DNA from 2 places in the Sphingopyxis chilensis genome. Region 2 is predicted to be linked to the other one. Evidence: riboswitches for the same ligand, from Rfam matches in the RefSeq annotation. Region 2 holds a riboswitch; the other holds the start of a gene.

Region 1 (3,694 bases), 1.0 Mb from region 2:
ACCCCGTCTTTCTATACGATGCCGTGCGGACGCCGCGCGGCAAGGCGCGGCCCGATGGAGGGCTTGCCGGACTGAGCCCGCAGGAGTTGGTGCGCCAGCAGGCGGCGGCGCTCGCGGTGCGTTGTGGCGACATCGCGGCGACACCCGATGCGCTGATCCTCGGCTGCGTCACGCAGACCGGCGCGCAGGGCGGACATATCGCCCTGGTGTCGAAGCTGCATGCGGGCCTGCCCGACACGGTGGCGGCGCACAGCATCAACAATTATTGCGCGTCGGGGCTGTCGGCGATCGGTCAGGCGGTCGCGAAGGTCGCAAGCGGCGAAGCGACGCACGTGCTGGCCGGGGGTGTCGAATCGATGAGCGGCGCGCCTTTTCTCGGCGATTGCGCGGGTTTCTATACCAACGACGAACTTCCGCCCCGCGCGCGCTTCGTCCCGCCTGTTCTCGCGGCCGATCGCCTTGCCAATGCCGAGGGCATCAGCCGCGCCGAACTCGATGCTGTGGCTCTCGCTTCGCAACGAAAGGCGGGCACCGCCGAAAACAACGCCACGCTTCAAAAATCGCGGATCACAACAGGCCCGCTGGTCGGCGAGGAGTGTATTCGTCCGCAAACCACCGCGGAATCACTCGCCGCCGCGCCGCCCGCGTTCGGCGAATTGCAGCAGCAATATGCCGGCGCACTCGAAGGCGCGAGGTTCGAGCCACTCCACAGCATCGCGCACGCGCCGCCGATCTGCGACGGCGCGGGGCTGGCACTGGTCGGCGGCGAAGGGCTTGGCATCACGCCGCGCGTGCGCGTCGTCGCCTTTGCCGAAAGCGGCGGAGATCCGGCCGCGTCGCTGACCGCCGGCTTCGCGGCGATGGACAAGGTGCTGACGCGCGCCGGGCTGACCCTGGACGACATCGACCGGATCGAGTTCATGGAGGCTTTCGCGGTAACAATCGCCAAATTCCTGCGCGACCGCGAAGCCGATCCCGTGCGCGTCAATGTCAGCGGCGGGCACCTCGCCAAGGGGCACCCGATGGGGGCAAGCGGCGCGATCCTGACCTCGACCCTGCTCGATGCGCTCGACACCTGCGGCGGCCAATACGGCCTGGTCGTGCTGACCGGCGCGATGGGGGTCGGCGCGGCGATGGTCATCGAACGACTGTAAATCCCGATTGCGCAAAACTGCCGTTCCGCTATGGGCGGCGCGTGCGGGGCTTGCTCCGCATATGATCGCGCCGGTGCCCGAGAGGGCTTAAAATGGGAACGCGGTAGGCGTGTCGGAAGGCGCGCCGAAACCGAGGCTGTCCCTGCAACTGTAAGCGGCGAGCGAGATGCACTGGTCCGGAATTGCGGATCAGCCACTGGGGAAACCTGGGAAGGCGTGCATCAAGCCCTGACCCGCGAGCCAGGAGACCTGCCGGCGTGGGTCGCTCAATGCCAGGGCCCAGGGAGTGGCCAAGGCACGGAGGTTTCCGTCGAGCGACGACCAAGCGGCTGGGGCCGCTTCGGTGCCGGGGTTGCAGGCCTTTACGCCACTTGCGACGCCAGCATCGGTCGATCGCGCTCGCGTTTCGGCAGGCTCCGCCTTCGTTGCCGGCGTGCGGGGGCCTCCCATGTTGAAATCCACGACCCTATCCTTGATCGCACTGACGGCGGCGACGCCCGCTTTCGCGCAGACCGGCGACGATATCGTCGTCACCGCGTCGGGCATCGAACAGCCCCGCGACGAGGCGGGGCAAGCGATTACCATCATCGACGCCGATACGATCGAGACGCGTCAGTCGGTCGACGTCGTCGACCTGCTCGCCACGACCCCGGGGGTGCGGTTCAGCCGGACGGGCAGCATGGGATCGGTGGCGAGCATATCTCTGCGCGGCGCGGAAACGACGCAGACGCTGGTGCTGATCGACGGCGTCAAGGTCAACGACCCGAGCGGCATCGGCGACGGATATGATTTCGGGCACCTGCTGACCGGCAATATCGACCGGATCGAAGTGCTGCGCGGATCGAATTCGGTCGTGCACGGAAGCCAGGCGATCGGCGGCGTCGTCAGCCTGACGACCGCGACCCCGGCTAAAGGCTTTGCCCCCAAGGGATCGGCCGAATATGGTTATAGCGACAGCTTCACCGGCAAGGCCGATGTGTCGGGCACCGCCGGACGCATCTCGGGCGGCATCGGCGGCGCCTATTTCCGCACCGACGGCATTTCGTCGGCGGCGGTCGGCGCCGAGAAGGACGGTTACAAGAATTTCGCCGGCAACGCGCGGTTGAAGGTCGCGTTCAGCGACGCGCTGAGCCTCGACCTGCGCGGCTATTATATCAACGCCGACCTCGATTATGACAGCTTCTTCGGCGCGCCGGCGGACAGCGCCGACGTCGCGAAGCTCGACCAATATGTCGGCTATGCGGGGCTAAACCTCGGCCTCTTCGACGGCCGTTTCACCAGCCGCGCCGCGGTGACCTGGCTGCGCAACGACCGCGATTATTATTTCATGCGCGGCACTGCGCCCGACTATGGCTATTCGGGCACCAATTTGCGCTTCGAATATCAGGGCGTGGTGACGCCCGTCGAACAGGCCAGGCTGATCTTCGGTTACGAGCATGAGCGCCCCGATTATGATTTCTTCGGCTTTGGATCGACCGACAGCCAGCGCGCGAACATCGACAGCGTCTATGCGCTCGGCATCGTCCAGCCGTTCGCCGGGCTGTCGGTGACGGGCGGGTTCCGTCATGACGATCACAGCCAGTTCGGCGGCGCGACGACATTCGGTGCCAACGCCAATTATTCGCCGAATGACGGCGCAACCAATGTGCGCGCAAGCTATGGCGAGGGATTCAAGGCGCCGTCGCTTTACCAACTGTACGACGCTTTCAGCGGCAATGCGGCGCTGCGCCCCGAACGGTCGAAAAGCTATGATGTCGGGATCGACCAGAGCCTCGCGGACGGGCGTGCGCTGGTCTCGCTCACCGCGTTCCTGCGCAACACCAACGACCAGATCAATTATGACAATACGGCCTTCACCTATGGCAATATCGACCGCACGCGCGCGAAGGGCGTCGAGGCGACGCTGGCGCTGAGGCCGATCGACGCGCTGAACGTCACCGCATCATACAGCTATATCGATGCGCGCGACCGCTCGGGACGCGCGGTGTTCGACGGCAAGCGCCTGCCGCGCCGCGCCGAACATGCGGTCAGCCTGTCGGCCGATTATGATTGGTCGTTCGGCCTGTCGACCGGCGCGACGCTGACCATGGTCGGCGACAGCTTCGACGATGCGGCGAATGCGGTGCCGCTCGATGGCTATGCGCTGGCGGGCATCCGCGCCTCCGTCCCGGTCGGGCCGAATTTAGAGATTTACGGCCGCGTCGATAATCTGTTCGACGCCGATTATGCGACCGCCTTCAATTACGGCACTTATGGCCGCGCCGCCTATGGCGGCGTGCGGGCGCGCTTCTGATGAAGACGCGCACCGACGCCGAACATGCGGCGAAGATGAAGAAGATCCAGGCCGCGCAGAACAAGAAGGTCGCGGCGAAGACGGTCGAAAAGGGGCTGGTGATCGTCCACACCGGCCCCGGCAAGGGGAAGACCTCTGCCTCACTCGGCATGGCCGTCCGCGCGATCGGTCACGACATGAAAGTCGGTGTCGTGCAGTTCGTGAAGGGCGCGATGGCGACCGGCGAGAAAGCGGTGTTCGACCGCTT
Region 2 (3,694 bases):
GAGCTTGAGACGCTTCAGCGCCGCGACCAGCCGCGCGCCGCCACGCACGCCTTCGGCATCGACTTGGGCCGCGCGGCTGTGGCGGCAGCTATTGCACACCACCACCGCGGGCCCGGGATCGACGCGTGTCAGCATCAGAAACGCCCCCTTATGCCGGCATAGATGCTGCGGCCGAGCGAGCCATAGCGGTAGGCCGTCATATAATGCTCGGCGAAGATATTTTCGGCACGCGCGAACAGCTTCACCGCGTCGGACAGTGCAACTTCTGCGCGCAGGTCGACGAGCGTATAGCCACCCAGCCGCTGGGCGTTGCTCGCATTGTCATAGCTCTTGCCCGACCAGCGCAGCGCCGCGCCGAGTTCGAGCCCGAAGCCGAAGCCATAACTTGCCGATGCATTGGCGGTATAGCGCGGGCGGCGCGGCAGCCAATTGCCGAAATTGGCGCCCGCCGAACGATCCTCGGAGGCTATCCAGCTATAATTGCCGTCCACCGTCAGCGCGCCGAGGGTGAGCGCCGCGGAGCCTTCGACGCCATGCGCTTCGCTGCGCGCGACGTTGAGATAATATCCGAAGCGCGGGGTGGGCGGGTTGATGCCGGGAACCGTGCAGAGCGGATCGGTCGAGGGCGTCGAACAGCCATTGTAGATGATCTGGTTCGTCGTCGTGCGATCGAACCAGATCGCGCCGACGACGAGTTTGCGGCCCAGAAGATGCTGTTCGATCCCGGCTTCCCAGCCGTGCGCTTCCTCGGGGTCGAGCCCGACATTCCCATATTCGCTGAACAGCTGGTAAAGCCCCGGCGCCTTGAACCCCTCGCCATAGCTCGCGCGCAGCACCGTGCCCGTCGAAAGGCGCCACACGCCACCCGCCGCGAACAGCGTCTGCCCGCCGTAGCGATCATGATCGTCGTAACGGACGCCGCCGTTGAGCGTCAGCCCGTCAACCGGCTCGACGCCGAGCTGGCCATAGACGCTCGTGATCTCGGCCTTGCCGCGCACGAAATCGGGGAGCGGGGTTCCAAGCGATGCCGAGGGCGAGCGGCTGCGAAAGTCCGAGCGTTCGTTTTCGACCCCGAAAATCGCGGTGATGCGGGCGCTGACGTCGAAGCTACCCTGATATTCCCAGCGCTTGTTCGCGCCGTCGGCCTCGAAACTGCGCGGCCGCGCGCGGTCAGGGTTGAAATTGTCGCGGTTCGTGTCGGTATAGGCAAAAGCGATCCGGTTGCGGAATCGCCCGCCGGCAAGGTCGAAATTCAGCCCCGCATAGCCGACGAATTCCTTGTTCAGCCCATAGTCGTTGCTATCGGTGTTGAAGCCGTCGAATTCGACCCGGCCGCTCGAATAAGTGCCGTGCACTTCGGCGCTGACATTGTCGGCGAGCGCCAGTTCGGCGCGGCCCGAGGCATTGCTGTTGCGATAGCCGTCGCGCTCGGTGCCGCCGAACGCCTCGGCGTGCGACGAAATGCCGTCGGTGGTGAAACGCTGGCCGCCGAGGCGCCAGCTGAGTGGCCCCGTTCGCCCGCCGACCGCGGCGCGCGCGCTGACGGTCTGGCGCGACCCAGCCTCGAGGTCGAAGCTGCCTTCGAGCGCCTTTTCGGGCGAGGCGGTGACGATATTGACGACCCCGCCGATCGCCTGGCTGCCCCATAGGATCGACTGTGGCCCGCGCAGCACCTCGATCCGCGAAATATCGCCCGCCAGCAAATTGGTGAAGTTGAAGCCGCCGCCGGTCGATGATGGATCGTTGAGCTTCACCCCGTCGATGACGACGACGCTATGCTCGGACTCGGCGCCGCGGATGCGCAGCGAGGTCGACGTGCCATAGCCGCCGTTGCGCGAGATGCTGATACCCGGCGTGCGGAGCAGCAATTCGGTGACGCCGATATCCTGCGCGCGGTCGATCGCTTCCTTGTCGAGCACGGTTATCGACGACGGCACTTCGTCGAGCGCCAGCGGCGCGCGCGTCGCGGTGACGATGATGCTGTCGCCGTCGGCGGCGACGGCGTGTGCGGAGGGTGCGTCCTCGGCGGCCGCGGCGGAGGAGGCCGCGACGGCGGCAAGGCAGATCGAACTTCGGAAAATAAATTTGAACATATAATCAACCCATCGACAATGCCGCCCGCGCGCGCGGGCTCGATGGGTTGTCCTTTGGGGACGCACGACATCGAGCCCGCGCGCGAACGCGGCCAAGCTTGTCGTCATGCGGGTTCACCCCCGTCCGCCCGGCACACCCTGTCCGGTCGAAAGACGACGGCGACGGGCAGGTCTCCTGGCTTGCGGGTCAGCGCCGGTCGGCCGCCTTCTCGGGACTGAAAGTCCCAATGGCATGTGGCCGATGGCTCGCCGCGTACAGTTGCAGGGGCAGCCGGGGTTTTCCCGTTCCCTCTTAGTCCCCGTCGCCGAGGAACCTGTCGCTTGCCGCGGCCGTTAGCCGGTTTTGGCGGCCGCGGTCAATCGCCGCGACGGGAGCGCGCGATCGGTCAGAACAGCCCTGGCAATTCCCGCTGCGCCGCGCTCGGGCGCTCGGGCACCAGCATCGCGGGGGCCGCGGGCACCAGCATCCGGCTGCTGCGCGCCGCCGCGCCGGCACTCGCATCGGCGATCCGGGTCGGGCAGGCGTTGCCGGCGAGGAAGTCGATCGCGGCGCGGATCGACGCCTCGCGCGGGTCGCCGAGCGGGAGCGTCAGATCATCGTTCGCGGCGCAGCTGTTCGCGATCTTCGGTGCGAGCCCGTCATAATAATCGCTCTGTCCTGCGGCATTGCCCGTGGCGAATGCGACCACGCGCATGCGGTCGTCGCATTCGGCCTTGTCGAGCGCGATCTGGCCGACCGGCTTGCCATAGGTGTTGCTGCCGACGAGCGTCATGTCGGCGCCGAGATAGGGCAGCATCGAATTGATCACCAGCTCGCTGGCCGAGGCGGTCGATCCGGTTCCGATGAAGGCGATGCGCGTCGGCGCGATCGATTGCGCGACCGGCGCGAAGCGATGCTCGTCGTCCTCGCTCGACTTACTGCTGCGAAAGCGCGTCTGCGAAAAGAGCTGGCCGGCGCGCCCCGCGCCCATCAGGTCGCCCATAAGATTGGCCGTCGAAACCAGACCGCCGCCATTATAGCGGAAATCGATGATGATGTCGGTGACGCCCTGCGCGCGGAAATCGGCGAAGGCATTGGTCAGCTGGCCGTCGGCCGACGAGATGAAGCTGCGCAGGTTGAGATAGCCATAGCTCCGCCCGCCCTCGGTGATGACCTTGGCGCCATAGCGGTCCGAAACCGGGTCGAGCGAATAATCGGCCTTGGCGACGGTGACGTCGCGCGTGCCGGCCGCGTCGGTGATGCGCAGCACGCGGCTCACCCCCGGATCGTTCGGGCCGAGCGCATCGGCCAGTCCCGCCGTCCCTTCGGCGGCGACGATGCTCGCAACGCTCCGCACATTGCCGCTGTTGGTGCCGATCCCGACGATCGCGGTGCCGCGGTCGATCCCCGCAGCAAAGGCCGGCGCGCCCTCATAGGCTTCGGCGATGACGACGCGCTGACCCGCCGCGTCATAGGCCATGAGCACGCCGAACCCCGCGCTCGATCCGCTGGAAAAGAAGGCGTTCTCCTCGGCGATCGAGGTGATGTAGGTGAAGAAACGGTCCTTGTTCAGCGCCCGCGCTGGGGCAACCAGCGCGTCGATATAGGATTGGACGTCGCT

Evidence for each region. Region 2 has a riboswitch for cobalamin ahead of VSX79_RS18375 (TonB-dependent receptor plug domain-containing protein). Riboswitches for the same ligand answer to the same signal wherever they lie in the genome.
Region 1: linked by a shared signal. The riboswitch ahead of VSX79_RS04245 (TonB-dependent receptor plug domain-containing protein) and the one ahead of VSX79_RS18375 (TonB-dependent receptor plug domain-containing protein) in region 2 are both predicted to bind cobalamin.

The regions. Positions count from the first base shown of each region.
Region 1 covers NZ_CP142394.1:953,617-957,310, reverse strand. The annotation lists gene VSX79_RS04250 (acetyl-CoA C-acyltransferase) at 1-1,154, shown strand, start outside; cobalamin riboswitch at 1,209-1,425, shown strand; gene VSX79_RS04245 (TonB-dependent receptor plug domain-containing protein) at 1,603-3,447, shown strand; gene cobO (cob(I)yrinic acid a,c-diamide adenosyltransferase) at 3,447-3,694, shown strand, end outside.
Region 2 covers NZ_CP142394.1:3,905,753-3,909,446, forward strand. The annotation lists gene VSX79_RS18370 (DUF1636 domain-containing protein) at 1-135, opposite strand, end outside; gene VSX79_RS18375 (TonB-dependent receptor plug domain-containing protein) at 135-2,093, opposite strand; cobalamin riboswitch at 2,242-2,426, opposite strand; gene VSX79_RS18380 (S41 family peptidase) at 2,480-3,694, opposite strand, start outside.